Regions from separate parts of the Micromonospora sp. NPDC003197 genome, predicted to be linked through region 2. Evidence: riboswitches for the same ligand, from Rfam matches in the RefSeq annotation. Region 2 holds a riboswitch; the other holds the start of a gene.

Region 1 (7,676 bases), on a different contig from region 2:
AGCCAGCCGGGCCAAGCCGGCCGGCAGCAGGGGTGGGCCGTACCCGGGCTTGGATCGGCTCGGAAAGACCGGTGACAGTGTCACGTAGTCCTCAGTGGTGAGCCGATCCAGTTCGGTCGAGTCATGGCAGGACCGGCCGACCAGCCGGGACGCCGTACCGGCCCCCGGCCCCACTACGGGCAGACCTACTGCCGGCGGATCCACCCACCCGGTGGCCGACAGATGCACGGCGGCCCCGCCGAGCGGATCCGGACCGGCGACGATCAACTCGCCGGCCACGCCGTCGAGGATCGTCCGCAGTTGGTCAGCGAGTCGGGCCCGTTCGACGGGTGACAGGTCCCGCTCCCGCAGCACCACCCACCGGACACCACCCGCCACCGCCGCACGGACCACCTCCGTCAGCGGCTGGCTGGCTTGCCCGCGGTCGGTGAAGAGCAGTACACCCGTCGGTACGCCGGAATCGCGCCGGTTCACAGCTCCGGCCGCCCCTCGTCCGGGGTGGAGGCCAACGCGTGGAATCGGCGGGGAATCCGGCCCGCCCCGGCCGCCAACCGGCCCGCCTCGACCGCAAGCCGCATCGCCGTCGCCATCTGGGCCGGGTCGGCGGCCCGGGTGACCGCACTGGCCAGCAGCACCGCGTCACAACCCAGTTCCATCGCCAACGCGGCGTCGGACGCGGTCCCAATCCCCGCGTCGAGAATCACCGGCACGTCGACGCTCTGCCGGATCAGCCGGATGTGGTGCGGGTTGGTGATGCCCAACCCCGAACCGATCGGAGCCCCAGCCGGCATGACGGCAGCGCAGCCCAGGTCCGCCAGCCGGCGGGCCAGCACCGGATCGTCCGAGGTGTACGGCAACACGGTGAAACCGTCATCCACCAGCTGCTCGGCCGCTCGCAGCAACTCCACCCCGTCGGGCAGCAGCGTGCGCTCGTCGCCGATCACCTCCAGCTTCACCCACGAGGTACCGAACGCCTCGCGGGCCAGGTGGGCCGTCTTGACCGCCTCGGTCGCGGTGTAACAGCCAGCCGTGTTCGGCAGTACCCGCACCCCACACCGGTCCAGCAACTCCAGCAGGCCACCGCGCATCGTGGCAGCGGTGTCGACCCGACGCAACGCCACGGTCACCAGTTCGGTACCGGCGGCGTGGATTGCCGCCGCCAGCGCGGACAGACTGGATGTCCCGCCGGTGCCAAGGATCAGCCTGGAGCCGAAGGTCTCCCCGCCGAGTCGAAACCGGTCGCCCCCGGTCACCGCAGCCTTCGTCGCAGTCACTCCGACCGCCGTCGTCTCCGTCGCGCTCACCCCGACCGCCACCGTCTCCGTCGCGCCCACTCCGGTCACCCGCCCTGGGCCGCAGTCAGCACCTCGACCCGGTCACCGGCGCACAGCACCGTGACCGGCCATCCCGCCCGAGGCACCACCTCGCCGTTGACCGCGACCGCCACCCCGCGGGGCGGCGCCGTCAACTCCGCCACCAACTCGGCCACGGTCGCGTCGGCGGAAACCGTCCGCCCCTCGCCGTTCACGATCAGCTCCATCACGTACCCCACTCCCGATCAGCCCGCCACCTACTCAGGCAGCGGCTACGAAACGGCCCGGCAGGAACGGCCCCAGCACCCGGGCCGGTACGCCGGTCATCAGCAGCTCGGCGATCAGTTCGGCGGTCATCGGGGTGAGCAGGATGCCGTGCCGGTAGTGCCCGGTCGCCACCACCACCGCCGGCCGGTCCGGCAGCGGCCCGAGAATCGGGGCGTTGTCCGGCGTACCGGGCCGCCACCCGACCCGTGCCTCCACCAGCTCGTACTCGGCGATCCCCGGCACCAGGTCGGTCGCCGCCCGGAGCAGGTCCAGCACTGCTCCGGCCGTGACCGTCGCATCGGTTCGTTCCTCGACCGTCGCACCGACCACCACCTCGCCGTCGGCACGCGGTACGAGATAGACCGACCGACTGTGGGCGTACCCCCGGATCACATGCCGGATGCCCGGCGCGCCGCCACCGGGTGCGCGCAGTCGGAGAATCTGCCCCTTCACCGGCCGAACCGGCAGCCCGGTCAGCGCCGCCGTACCGCAGCCGGCCGCCACCACCACGACCGATGCGGAAACAGTGGACAGATCGGTAACAGTGGTCGGAACGAACGACACCCCGGCCTTACCCGCGACGATCCGAAGTGCGGCGACCAGGCGCCGGGGATCGACCTGGTGGTCGTCGGGTGCGTGCGCCCCACCGCGTACGACGGGGGTGAGCAGCGGCTCGCGGTCGCGCAACTGCGCCGGGCGCAGCGGCGTGATCGGCAGCCCGAGGCCATGCTGGTACGACCAGAGCCGCTGTGCCTCGGCCAGGTCGTCCGGGGAAAGCCCGACGACCAGGGTGCCCTCCGTGCGATAGCCGACGTCCAACCCGGACAGTTCGGCGAGTTCGGCGGCAAATCCGGGCCACCGGGCGGCTGACTCGGTCATCAGCCGAGTCGACTCCCTCTCACCAAAGTACGCCTCGGTGACTGGGGCGAGCATGCCGGCGGCCACCCCCGACGCACCTGACCCGGACTCCGGATCGTAGACCGTCACCCGCATCCCGCGCATGGCACACCGCCACGCGATGGCCAGCCCAATCGGCCCGCCCCCCACCACCGCCACATCTGAAAGGAAGGGCCCCTTGTTATCGGTTTCTGGTGTAAAAGGGGCCCTTCCTAACATGCGAGTGCCCCGAGCAGCGTGGCGACGACACGTGCCGGATCAGCCGCGGAAGAGACTGCCCCGACCACCGCGACCCCGTACGCGCCAGCGGCCAGCAATTCGGGTACCCGTTCGACGGTGACGCCCCCGATCGCGACAACCGGGACGTCCACCGCCGCCGCCACCGTCCGTACGCCGGCCGGGCCGATCGGCGGTGGTAGACCATCCTTCGTCGTGGTGGCGTGGCACGGACCGACGCCGAGATAGCTGGCCCCGGCCACCACCGCCCGGAGAGCCGCATCCGGGTCCCGGGCGGTGGCACCGAGCACGGCGGCTGGTCCGAGCACCCGCCGGGCGGCGGCCACTGGCAGGTCCTCGGCCCCGACGTGTCCACCTGCCGCCCCCACCGCCAGCGCGACATGCAACCGGTCGTTGACCAGGCAAAGCGCCCCCGCCTCGGCGCACATTTCGATGACTCGGACCGTCAGCTCGTACGCTTCCCGGTCGCTGGCGGTGTCCTCGACCCGGACCTGCACCACGAGATCCGGACCGGCCGCCGAAAGTGCAGCCCGGACGACGGTAAGCGGATCACGCCCGGGCCGGGTGTCGGTGACAAGATGCAGTCGTCCCAAGGACAACACGGCAACACTCCTCCCTGCGCCGGCATTACCCGGATCAGGTTCGACGGTCGGGGGCTCGCCAGCCCCCCTCTCAGCCCGGTCCACCGGGCTCCCGTGGGTTACTTCCTTGCCGAGGCTACGACGTTGGCGACCTCAAGTAAAGAGAGGTGACCGGGCATACCTGCACCGAAAGACAACCAGGCACGTCGATTGACAACGACGCGACGTGCCTGGTTGTCCAGCTATCACCCAGCTGATCGTGCGATATGGAAACGGCCCAGAAGAGAACGACCAAACGGCCCAGAAGAGAGCGTCAGTCGACTCAGAAGAGAGCGTTCAGGTCGGCCAGATCCTCGGTGGACGGCTGCCAGGACCCGGCGGCGGCGTTGGCCCGCACCTGATCGGGCGTGGTGGCTCCGGCGATCACCGAGGTGACCGCCGGCTGGGCGGCCAGGCCGCCGATCGCCACCTGGAGCATGGTGAGCCCACGCTCGGCGGCGTACTTCTCGATCGCCTCGATGGTGTCCCACGGCGCTGCGGCCAGACGCTCGGCGTACCGTCCGCCCCCGGCCAACCGGCTGCCCGCCGGCGGCTGTTCGTTGCGCTTGTACTTGCCGGTGAGCAGCCCGTTGGCCAGCGGGAAGAACGGCAGCAGACCCAGGCCGAAGCGCTCGCAGGCCGGTACGACCTCCTGCTCCACCTCCCGCTGGAGCAGGCTGTACAGGTTCTGCGCGCTGACGAACGGGGTCAGGCCCTTGGTCCGAGCGACCCAGGCCGCGTCCGCGATCTGCCAACCGGCGAAGTTGGAGTTACCGAGGTAGCGCACCTTGCCGGCCCGGACGAGATCGTCCAGCGCGGACAGGGTCTCCTCGATCGGGGTGCCCGGGTCCGGCTCATGCATCTGATAGAGGTCGATGTAGTCGGTGCCCAGCCGGCGCAGTGACGCCTCCACCGCCCGCGCGATGTAGCGCCGGGCCCCCCGGGCCCCATGGTCCGGCCCGTTCATCCCGGACATGTCCATGCCGAACTTGGTCGCCACCACCACGTCGTCGCGGCGGCCCCGCAGGGCTGCACCGAGCTGCTCCTCCGAGCCGCCCTGCGGTTCACCGTAGATGTCGGCGGTGTCGAAGAAGTTGATCCCCGCGTCCAGCGCGGCGTCAACGACGGCCCGGGTGCCGTCGAGGTCCAGCTTGCGGCCAAAGTTGTTGCAGCCGACGCCCACCACGGACACCACGAGTCCGGAGTTGCCGAGCCGGCGATAGGTCATCTCAGTCACGTGATCAACCCTATGCCGCCTCGCCGCACCGCCGCCGGGCCTCTGCCGCAGCCGACCGTGTCGCGCCGAAGCTCATCACCTCATCGCGACGGAACAAACCCCGGTCGACCACGCTCGTTCGCGCTCGCCCCCGGGGTTGGTAACGGCGGCTCGACGGGGTACCGGGCGTTCACCGCAGCTGGCCGCAGCAACCCGAGTTCGTCGTATAGCCGCAACGCCTTCGGCGACAGTCGCGCGGACCGGGCGAACGCCCCGATCGTCAGCAGTTGCGGCATCTCCGCTCCTCCTCGCCCCGGTCACCTGGGCCGGTGCTGACGATGCTGTGGCTTCCCCCGAGGGGAAGGTCAAGGACGCCGGCCGCAGAGGCCCGCTCAGCCAACGTCCCAGACCGGCTCGGGGGTCTCCACCACCTCGCCATCGCCCTGGAAGAGCACGAACCGGTCGAACGAGCGGGTGAACCACCGGTCGTGGGTAACCGCGATCACGGTCCCCTCGAACATCCGCAGCCCCTCCTCAAGGGCTTCTGCCGACGCCAGGTCCAGGTTGTCGGTGGGCTCGTCGAGTAACAGCAGGGTCGCCCCGGAAAGTTCCAACAGCAGCACGAGGAAGCGTGCCTGCTGCCCACCGGAGAGGGACCCGAACCGCTGGTCCCCCTGGCCGGCCAGCTCGTACCGGCTCAGCGCGGCCATGGCGGCATGCCGATCCATTCCGGCTCGATGATCGTCCCCGCGCCAGAGCACCTCCACCAGCGTCTTGTCCATCAACTCCGGCCGGTCGTGGGTCTGCGAGAAGTGCCCGGGGCGGACCCGGGCCCCCAGCCGGGCCACACCGTCGTGCCGAACCGGGGTCAGGTCCAACCCACCGGCGAGCAACACATTGGCCGGGTCCGGATCGGTGCCACCCCGGGCCAGCAGCCGCAGGAAGTGCGACTTGCCCGTTCCGTTCGCCCCGAGCACCGCCACCCGGTCGCCGTACCAGAGTTCCAGGTCGAACGGGTAGGTCAGGCCGTCCAGTTCCAACTGCTCGCACATCACCGCGCGCTTGCCGGTACGGCCACCGCTCAGCCGCATCCGGATGGCTTGGTCCTTCGGCGGCAGTGGTGGCGGCCCCGCCTCCTCGAACTTGCGCAGCCGGGTCTGCGCCGACTGGTATCGCGAGGCCATGTCAGAGTTGTAGGCAGCCTTCTGCTTGTACATCAGCATCAGTTCACGCAGCTTCTGATGCTCCTCGTCCCACCGTTTGCGCTGTTCTTCGAGGCGGCCGTGTCGGGCCACCCGCGCTTCGTACCAGGTGGCGAAACTGCCCGGATGCACCCAGGCGCTACCGCCCTCCACCGCCACCACCCGGTCGGAGGTCTGGGCCAACAGTTCCCGATCGTGCGAGACGTAGAGCACCGACTTCGACGACTCGCGCAGCCGGCCCTCCAGCCACCGCTTACCGGGTACGTCGAGGAAGTTGTCCGGCTCGTCGAGGAGCAGCACCTCGTCCGCACCGCGTAGCAGCAACTCCAGTGCGAACCGCTTCTGCTGCCCCCCGGAGAGGGTGCGTACCGGACGGTGCCGGGTCTGTTCCCACGGCAGGCCGAGCACGATCGTCGACACCGTGTCGAAGAGCACCTCGGCGTCGTACCCGCCGGCCTCGCCCCAGGCGGCCAGCGCGTCCGCGTACGCCATCTGCGCCTTGCCGGCGGCGGTGCTGTACTTGCCGCGCACCTCGGTGGCGTGCAGTGCCGCCTCGGCGGCGGCCAGCCGCTTCCCGGCGGCCTGTAGCGCTGGGGCGGCGAGTGAGAGTGCCAGCTCCGCCAGTTCGGTCTCGTCGCCGATCATGCCGATGAACTGCCGCATCACGCCCAGCCCGCCGCTACGGGCGATGGCACCGATCTTGGTGGGCAGGTCACCGGCGACCATCCGCAGCAGGGTGGTCTTACCGGCACCGTTCGGCCCGACCAGGGCGACCTTGGCTCCTTCGCCCACCCGGAACGACACGTCGGCGAAGAGTTCCCGGCCGTCCGGCAGCGTGTACCCGAGACCGGCGACGTCTATGTACCCCACGTCGGCATCCTGCCCGACTACGACGGGCTGCGGCATCCGAGTTTCCCGGCCCGCTGCCGTAGCAGCGCTCAGTGGGTGACCCGGAACACCCGGTAGCCCTTCTGGCTGGCGTGCCGCTGGACCGTCCACCCCTGTTCGATCAGCCACTGCTGGAGCGAGTCACCGCCGAGGTGCCGGGCCACCACCAGCCAGGCGACCCCGTCCGGGGCGAGCCTCGGCAGCCAGCGCAGCAGCATCGTGTGCAACTCCGCCTTGCCGATCCGGATCGGCGGGTTGGACCAGAGCTGCGCGAACGTGAGGTCGGCTGGAACGTCGTCCGGCGCGGACACCCGCACCCGGTCGGCCGCGCCGACCCGGGTCGCGTTCTCGACAGCGAGTTCCCGGGCCCGTTCGTTGACGTCGACCGCCCAGACGGTCGCCGCCGGCGCCGAGGTCGCGAGCACGCAGGTGATCGGCCCGTAGCCGCAGCCCAGGTCGAGAATCGGCCCCGCCGCATCCGGTCCGGGCAGGTCGGCCTTGCGCAGCAGTACGGCGGTGCCGGGGTCGAGCCGATCGGCGGAGAAGACCCCGCCTGCGGTGGTCAGCTGGTAGTCCCGACCGGCGACGGAGAACTCGATGTCGCGGCGGTGCGGGGCGGTACCAGGCTGGACGCTGAAGTAGTGTTCGCCGCTCACGTCAGGCATTGTCGCCTACCGGCGTGGTGGCCCCGAGCCGACGGTCGGTGCGCGGGCCGGGCCACAGGTTGGGTCAGCGGTCGGTGCGCGAGTCGGGCCGTCGGTTGGGTCAGCGTTCGGTGCGCCGGCCAAGCCGGCAACGGGCCGCTCACTGTCGGGCCGCTCACTGTCGGGCGGCTCACTGTCGGGCGGCTCACTGTCGGGCGGCTCACTGTCGGGCCCCTCCTACCCGCAACCGGCGGGTCTTCTCCGCCCGGCGGGCGTACTCGGCCGGATCGTCGGGGTAGCCGACCGCCACCAGGGTCAGCCCGTGCGCCGGGGCCACGGTCACCTCACTGGACCGGTCCCGCCGGCTGAGCAGGCTCGCCGGCCACTGCACC
Region 2 (7,676 bases):
GATCGTCTCGGTGACGACCGAAAGGTAGCCCTCGGCGCTGAGTGTCATGCGTCCTCCGACCTCTGTTCGTACAGCTGTTTTGGTTTCCCGACCGCGCGAGGATTCGTTTCCCGAACCTGCGAGGACAGGATGCCGAACTACCGTCACACACGAGCACCAACTAGATCAACGCGTTGCACCCGGGTGCGGTGGTCGCCGCGCCGCTGGCAGTCAGGCACCTGCCCCGAGTCGGCCAGCTGCGGACATCCGCCGGATCACGGTTCGGTGCGGAACAGCGTGACTGGTACGACCAGCAACTCCGGTGGTGGTGACGGCGGTGAAGAGCGAGTTGAGCAGCGCCTCCTCGACCGCGTCGCGCACAGCGGCGAAGACCGGATCGATCTCCCCGTCGGGGATCGGCGGCTGATCGGGCTGTGCCGTGCTGAACGCGATCGCGTAGTCGCCGCTGCCGTTGCTGTACGACGCCCCGACCCGGGCCATCGCGAAGACCGCTCGCCGGGCCACCCGGCCGAGCTGCCGGGCATCCAGGGGTACGTCGGTGGCGACCACGATCATGCACGAGTTGCCGGGTGGCTCGGTCCGATCGGCGTCTGGGACCAGCTCGTCGACCGGCAGCGGAACGCCGAGGACGGTCAGCACCCCGCCGAAGTTGGCCTGGACCAGGGCACCCACGGTCGCCGAGCGTTCGGCCAGTCGTACCGTCCTGGAGGAGGTGCCGATGCCGGCCTTGAAGCCCAGGGCGGTGGTGCCGGTGCCGGCCCCGACGCAGCCCTCCGCCGGAAGTCCGGCGGATGCCCCGGTGATGGCGGCGAGTACGTGTTCTTCGGTGATCGGGCGGCGGCGAATGTCCGAGAGGTGTCCGTCGTTCGTCTCACCCACCAGCGGGTTGAAGGACACCCCGTCCGGTCGGCGCTCCATCAGGTGACTCAGCAGCGCGTCGGCGGCCCGGAACACCGACAGCGTGGCGGTCAGGACGATCGGTGACTCCAGTACGCCGAGTTCGTCCACCTGGGTCGAGCCGACGAGTTTCCCGTAACCGTTGCCGGTGTACACGGCGGCCGGCAGGGTCCACCGGCCGGGGCCGAGTTGGCTCGGTACGACGGCGGTGACCCCGGTGTGCAGGTCGGCACCATCGTCGAGGGTGGTGTGCCCGACCAGCACTCCGGGCACGTCGGTGATCGCGTTGTGCGCCCCGGTGGGGAGTGGCCCGACGACGATCCCGAGGTCGCGGGCACGGCGGCTGGGCTGGTCCATGGATCTCCTGTCCCCGACGCGTCGCCGACCACTACTCGTACGGGTTCTTTGGCGGGGTGACCTGCTGCCACGACTCGACCATCAGGTACGGGATGGTCTCGTCGTTGACCGGGTCGGTGCCGGTCTGGTCGGTGTAGCGGCCCACCACTTCCACCCAGGTGTCCGGGGCCAGCCCAGTGGGCGGATCGCCAGCCATGCCGAGCTTGATCGGACGGCCGTCGGCGGCGCAGCAGGAGAGAATCATGCGGGCCAGGATCGGCTCACCGTTCGGCCCGGTGGCGAGGAACCCGGTGAGCTTCACCCGCCGGTCACCGAGCGACACGCCCTTGTCGAACAGCGCCCGGGAGGCGTAGTCGAGCAGGCTGACCTTCACCGGGTCGCCCTCGGGCAGCGGCGGATAGTCGGAGGTCGTCTGTTCACTGGTCAGGGCGGTGCCGGCCTGGCTCGCCGCGAACGAGCCGAGCGCGGGTGGGGCAACCAGCAGCAGACCGAGCACCGGCAGGATCAGCAGCCAGCCGATCCGGGGTTCGTGGTGGCCCGTACCGCCGTGGTCGTGCCCGTGGCCGTCGGCGCCGGCACCCAGGTCGTGGCCGTCCGTGTCGTCCACGTCGGCGCTGGCGGGCCGGGCCGGGGTGCGCAGGTCGTACACCAGGGTCATCACCGCGGCGACCACCAGCAGGATCCCGGCGGCGATCAGAAACGGCCGCAGCCCTTCCTTGACGTACCGCAGGTACATGTCGGTGAGGCTGGCCTTGATCACCGAACCACCGAGCAGCAGCAGCACGACCGCCTGCGCCTGCTTGTTCATGACAGGACCACCGCTCCCACCCCGACGGAAACCAGGACCGCGACGACGAAGGTCGTCGGCGCGAACCGGAAGGCGAACCGGCGACCGAAGACGCCGGCCTGCATGGAGATCAGCTTGAGGTCGACCATCGGGCCGACGACCAGGAACGTCAGCCGCGCGGTCAGCGAGAACTGCGACAGCGAGGCAGCCACGAAGGCGTCGGCCTCCGAACAGATGGACAGCAGCACCGCCAGTACGGCGAGCGCCAACACCGACAGCACCGGCTGGTCGGCGAGGGTCTGCAACCAGCGTTCGGGCACCAGCACGTTGATGCTGGCTGCGGCCATCGCGCCGAGAACGAGGAACCCACCCGCGTGTACGACGTCGTGCCGTACCGCCGCCCAGAACGCCCGCCCCTTCGACCGGTCCTCCAGGTCGGGGCGGTACGGCAACTTGATCCACTCGGTCCGCCCAAGGCGCAGCCAGAGCCAGCCCATGACCATGGCGACGACCAGGCTCGCCCCGGCCCGCGCGGCGACCAGCTCGGGATTGTTCGGGAAGGCAACCGCGGTGGCGGCCAGCACGATCGGGTTGATCGCCGGGGCGGCGAGCAGGAACGCCAGGGCGGCGGCCGGGGTGACTCCGCGCCGGATGAGCGACCCGGCGATCGGCACCGACCCGCACTCGCATCCGGGCAGCACGACGCCCGCGCAGCTCGCCACCGGTACGGCCAGCGCCGGATGACGCGGCAACGCCTTGGCCCAGAAGGATCGGGGTACGAAGACCGCGATCACGGCGGAGAGCACGACGCCGAAGACGAGGAACGGCACCGCCTGCACCAGCACCGAGACGAAGACCGTGGTCCAGGTCTGTAGGCGCGGGTCGGAGATGGCGTTGCCCAGCGGTTCCCGGAAGACCACCAGCAGGATCAGCAGTACGGCCAGCACCTCTACCGAGTAGTCCCGCCCGCCACGGAGACGCCGGGTCGGTTCGGCCGGCGCGATCAGCGAGTCGGCAGGTGCGATCGTGGGATGGGTGGAATCCATCGTCCAGTCGATCTCGTCGCCCGTCGGGGCGCGACCGGCGGGGGCACGGTCGGGGGCCGTCACGGCAGTCAGTCCCTTCGCCCAGTGTGGTTGTGTCGGCCATCGCTCGATGCTCAGGCGGGCAGCTCACCCTAACCCGAACCCGGGTGGGCACCACCACAACCAGCACTGGCCCCCTGTGCCCCGGTGCTGGCTGGTGCTAGCGTCTGCGACACAACTTCATATCCGACAGGGGAGCGCACAGCGCTGAGAGTGCGGGTCACACCCGCAGACCCTCGAACCTGATCTGGGTAATGCCAGCGCAGGGAGTTCGGTCATACCTCCAGCCGCGCCGTAGTCCGTCCAAACACGGGCACGGCGTGCGTCTTCTCCTGGTTCACGCAACGAACTGGGAGGCAAACATGAAACAACCCGACAACCACCGGTGGCGTACAGTCGACGTCGTCGTCGCCTCGGTCATCGCCGTCGCGTTCGGCGTGGTCTTCTGGGCCTGGGGCTACGTCTGGAGCGCCACCGACGCGGCCTTCGCCTTCTTCCCGCCCGCGCAGTCCCTGCTCTATGGCATCTGGTTGGTGCCGGCGGTGTTGGGCGGCCTGATCATCCGCAAGCCGGGGGCGGCGCTCTACACCGAGACCGTGGCGGCGATCGTCTCCGCCCTGCTGGGCACCCAGTGGAGCGGTACCGTCATCCCGCAGGGCCTGGTCCAGGGTATCGGCGCGGAGTTGGCCTTCGCCGCCCTGCGCTACCGCTCGTTCAAGCTGCCGACGGCGATCCTCGCGGGGGCCATGACCGGCCTGAGCGCAGCGCTGTTCGACTTCTTCGTGTGGAACACCAAGTACGACCTCTGGTCGTACCGAATCCCGTACGCGGTGGCCACCATCATCAGCGCGGCGCTGGTCGCCGGGGTCGGTGGCTGGCTGCTGACCCGAGCGCTGGCCCGGACCGGGGTACTGGACCGGTTCCCCGCCGGCCGCGAACGCACCGCCATCTAGCACTGTTGATCACCGTCGATCACCGTTGAGCACTGTTGATCAAGAGATTTACGTCAGCCGGGGCGGCCTGAGATGACGTAAATCTCTTGATCAACGAGGAGGGCGGGAGGGCGAGGAGGAGACATGAGCGCGGTCGAGTTGCGTGGGTTCGGCTGGCGGCACGCCGGGCGGCGAGCCTGGGCGGTACGCGACGTCGACCTGCGCGTCGAGCACGGCGAGCGGGTACTGCTGCTGGGCCCATCGGGGGCCGGCAAGAGCACCCTGCTCGCCGCGCTCGCCGGCCTGCTCGCCGAGGACTCCGGGGAGCAGGCCGGCACCGTCGAGGTCGACGGGCTGGACCCGCGCAAGGCGCGGGAACGGGTCGGCATCGTCTTCCAGGACCCGGCCACCCAACTGGTGATGGCCCGATCCGGCGACGACGTCGCGTTCGGGCTGGAGAACCGGGGCGTACCGGCCGACGAGATCTGGCCCCGGGTGGACGAGGCACTGCACCGAGTCGGGTTTCCCTACCCCCGGGACCGGCCCACTGCCGCGCTCTCCGGGGGCGAACAGCAGCGACTCGCCCTCGCCGGCACGCTCGCGTTGCGGCCGAGCCTGCTGCTGCTCGACGAGCCGACCGCCAACCTCGATCCGGCCGGCGCGGATCTGGTTCGTACCGCCATCGCTCGGGCGGTGGACCGGGACACCACGCTGATCCTGGTCGAACACCGGGTCGCCGAGGCACTGCCGCTGGTCGACCGGGTGGTGGTGTTGGAGCCGGGCGGCGGGGTACGCGCTGACGGGTCACCCGAGGAGGTCTTCGCCACGCACGGCGCGGCGTTGGCCGAGGCGGGGGTCTGGATCCCCGGTCGACCGATGCCGACCCATCGGACCATCGGCACGACCAGCGCTATCGGCACGACCAGCACAACCGGCACTGCCGGCGGGGCCGGCAGGACCGGCGGGGAACTCCTGCTCACCGCCGAACAGCTCGGCCTGCCACCTCGGCTGGCCGCCACCGACCTGACGGTACGCGCCGGCGAGGCGCTGGCCGTACTGGGGCGCAACGGCGTGGGCAAGTCCACCCTGGCCCTGCTGCTGGGCGGTCTACTCAAACCCGGCACCGGACGGGTGGTGGCTGCCCCCGGACTGGCTGGTCGGGAAGGCAAGCTGGCCGGTCGAGAGGGTAGTGCGCCGTACCGCTGGCGGGCACCCGTACTGGCCCGCCGGATCGGGTCGGTGTTCCAGGACCCGGAGCACCAGTTCGTCACCAGCACTGTCTTCGACGAGTTGGCGTTGGGCCCCCGCCGGGTCGGGCAACCCACCGCAGCCATCAAGTCCACGGTGGACGAACTGCTGGTCCGGCTCCGGCTGGACCGGCTGGCCGGGGCCAATCCGTACACCCTGTCCGGGGGTGAGGCCCGGCGGCTGAGCGTGGCGACCGCCCTGGCCACCGCCCCCCACCTGCTCGTCCTGGACGAGCCCACCTTCGGCCAGGACCGACGTACCTGGATCGAGCTGGTGGAGCTGCTCGCCGAACTGCGCGACGCCGGGCACGGCCTGGTCACCGTCACCCACGACGCTGACTTCGTCGCCGCACTGGCCGACCGGACCATAACGCTGGACCGGGCCACGCCGTCGCTGGACCGGGCCACGCCGTCGCTGGACCGGACCGTATCGCTGGACCGGGCCACCCAGGACCCGCCGACCGCCGGGGGCGCATCGTGAATCCCGCTCCCCCGATCGCGGCGACCAACGCCATGCTGGCCCGACGTAACCCGGTCGCCAAGCTCGCCGCCGCGCTGCTCTTCTCGTTCACCCTGATCGCCACGGTCGACCCGGTCGCTCCGGCGGTGGCCATCGCGATCGAGCTGGCGGTACTGCCGCTGTTCGGTATCCGCTACGGCACGCTGGCCCGACGGTCCTGGCCGGTACTGGCCAGCGCGCTGGGCATCGTGCTGACGATGGTGCTCTTCGCCGCCGAACGTACCGGCCCGATCCTGGTCACCGCCGGACCGATCGTGGTCACCACGGGTGTCCTCGCCACCGCCCTGGGACTGGCCCTACGCATGGTCGCGGTGGCTCTGCCCGGCGTACTGGTCTTCGCCACCACCGATCCGACCGACCTGGCCGACGCGTTGATCCAGAACGCCAAGGCACCGGCCCGCTTCGCGATCGGTGCCTTGGCGGCGTTCCGGCTGGTGCCGCTGCTGGCGGCGGAGTGGCAGATGATCAGCATGGCCCGCCGGGCGCGTGGCGTGGACGCCGGCCGTAACCCGGTGGCGAAGCTACGGCTGTTCGTGTCGACCGCCTTCGCCCTGCTGGTCGGCGCGATCCGGCGGGGCACCCGGCTGGCCACCGCGATGGACGCGCGCGGCTTCGACGCCGGTACGCCCCGGACCAACGCCCGCCAGCAGCGCTTCACCGCTGCCGACACGGCGTTGATCGTCGGGGCGGCAATCCTGGCCGGAGCCGCGCTCGCCGTCAGCATCCTGCTGGGTACGTTCCAACCACTCATCGGATAGCGCGCACCCACACGCATCACTCAGTCGAAGACCGAGACCCGGGTACGGTGATGCCGGGGCGACTCGATCTCGTCGAGCACGGCAACCGCCAGGTCGGCATAGGACAGATGGTCGGTACCGGGCGTCAGGGTCTCGCCGCCGACCCGGTACCGGCCGGTCCGGTGCCCCGCATCCAGCACCGCTGGTGGGGTGAGCATCAACCAGTCGGCTTCGGTCTCCGCCGCCCGCAGTCGTTCCAGACCGGCGGTGTGGGCCAGGGCGAATGGACGAAACTCACGGGGAAACGCCTCCGGGTCGTCCAGCACCAACCGGCCCTGCGCGTCCTGCAAATTGGCGAAGGAACCGATGAAGACGAGCCGACGCTGCCCGGTCTGCCCCACTGCCCCCAGCAGCGCGTCGACACCATCGACAAAGAAATTCTCATCGAGGCGGCCGAGGTCGGCGAGGGCCTCCGGCCCGGACGCCGGGGACACCGCGCTCACCAGGGCCTGATGGTCCCGAGCGATCGCAGACGTCACCGAAACGTCCCGGACGTCACCCGACACGACCGAGACGCCGTCCACGGCGATGTCGGAATACTTGCCCGGGTCCCGTACCACGGCGGTGACCTGGTGTCCTCGACTGCGTGCCTCGGCGGTGATGGCCCGGCCGGCTCGGCCGCCGGCCCCGAAGATGGCGATGCTGCTCATGTTCTCGCTGCTCCCCTACCTACGCGACTCACTGCGCCGGGACGGTAGTTCACGAGCAGCTGGTTACTGCAACGAAACCTGGGCTAGCCTCGGTCCGTGCTGCCGGCGTCGGACCCCGAGATGTTCAATCCGCTGTGTCCGTTCAGTGCGCTGCCGATCCAGATCGGTAGCAAGTGGACCGGCATGATCGTGCTCTGTCTGGAGCAGGGGCCGCGACGGTTCAACGAGATCAGATCCCCGCTGCGTGGCATCACCTCGAAGGTCCTCACCGAGACCCTGCGGGCAATGCAGCGGGACGGTCTGCTCGCGCGGACCGCCTACCCGGAAAATCCGCCGCGCGTCGAGTACCAGCTGACCCCGCTGGGCCGAACGTTGCTGCCCTTGATCGACGCCGCTCGGGCCTG

The links. A riboswitch is a leader RNA that binds a small molecule or an ion and turns the genes downstream of it on or off. The one in region 2 is predicted to bind thiamine pyrophosphate.
Region 1: linked by a shared signal. The riboswitch ahead of thiE (thiamine phosphate synthase) and the one ahead of ACWDV4_RS17560 (ECF transporter S component) in region 2 are both predicted to bind thiamine pyrophosphate.

Annotation. Positions count from the first base shown of each region.
Region 1 is NZ_JBSFTE010000033.1:34,501-42,176, reverse strand. Features, by position in the region: gene ACWDV4_RS27010 (thiamine phosphate synthase) at 1-474, opposite strand, end outside; gene ACWDV4_RS27005 (thiazole synthase) at 471-1,253, opposite strand; gene thiS (sulfur carrier protein ThiS) at 1,340-1,540, opposite strand; gene thiO (glycine oxidase ThiO) at 1,575-2,696, opposite strand; gene thiE (thiamine phosphate synthase) at 2,690-3,316, opposite strand; TPP riboswitch at 3,311-3,421, opposite strand; gene ACWDV4_RS26985 (aldo/keto reductase) at 3,618-4,562, opposite strand; partial or broken gene ACWDV4_RS26980 (MerR family DNA-binding transcriptional regulator) at 4,739-4,846, opposite strand; gene ACWDV4_RS26975 (ABC-F family ATP-binding cassette domain-containing protein) at 4,943-6,622, opposite strand; gene ACWDV4_RS26970 (class I SAM-dependent methyltransferase) at 6,691-7,296, opposite strand; gene truA (tRNA pseudouridine(38-40) synthase TruA) at 7,505-7,676, opposite strand, start outside.
Region 2 is NZ_JBSFTE010000014.1:80,171-87,846, reverse strand. Features, by position in the region: gene ACWDV4_RS17580 (sugar isomerase domain-containing protein) at 1-48, opposite strand, end outside; gene ACWDV4_RS17575 (P1 family peptidase) at 211-1,254, opposite strand; gene ACWDV4_RS17570 (TIGR03943 family putative permease subunit) at 1,286-2,062, opposite strand; gene ACWDV4_RS17565 (permease) at 2,059-3,087, opposite strand; TPP riboswitch at 3,308-3,413, shown strand; gene ACWDV4_RS17560 (ECF transporter S component) at 3,489-4,079, shown strand; gene ACWDV4_RS17555 (ABC transporter ATP-binding protein) at 4,203-5,786, shown strand; gene ACWDV4_RS17550 (energy-coupling factor transporter transmembrane component T family protein) at 5,819-6,583, shown strand; gene ACWDV4_RS17545 (NAD(P)-dependent oxidoreductase) at 6,604-7,272, opposite strand; gene ACWDV4_RS17540 (winged helix-turn-helix transcriptional regulator) at 7,369-7,676, shown strand, end outside.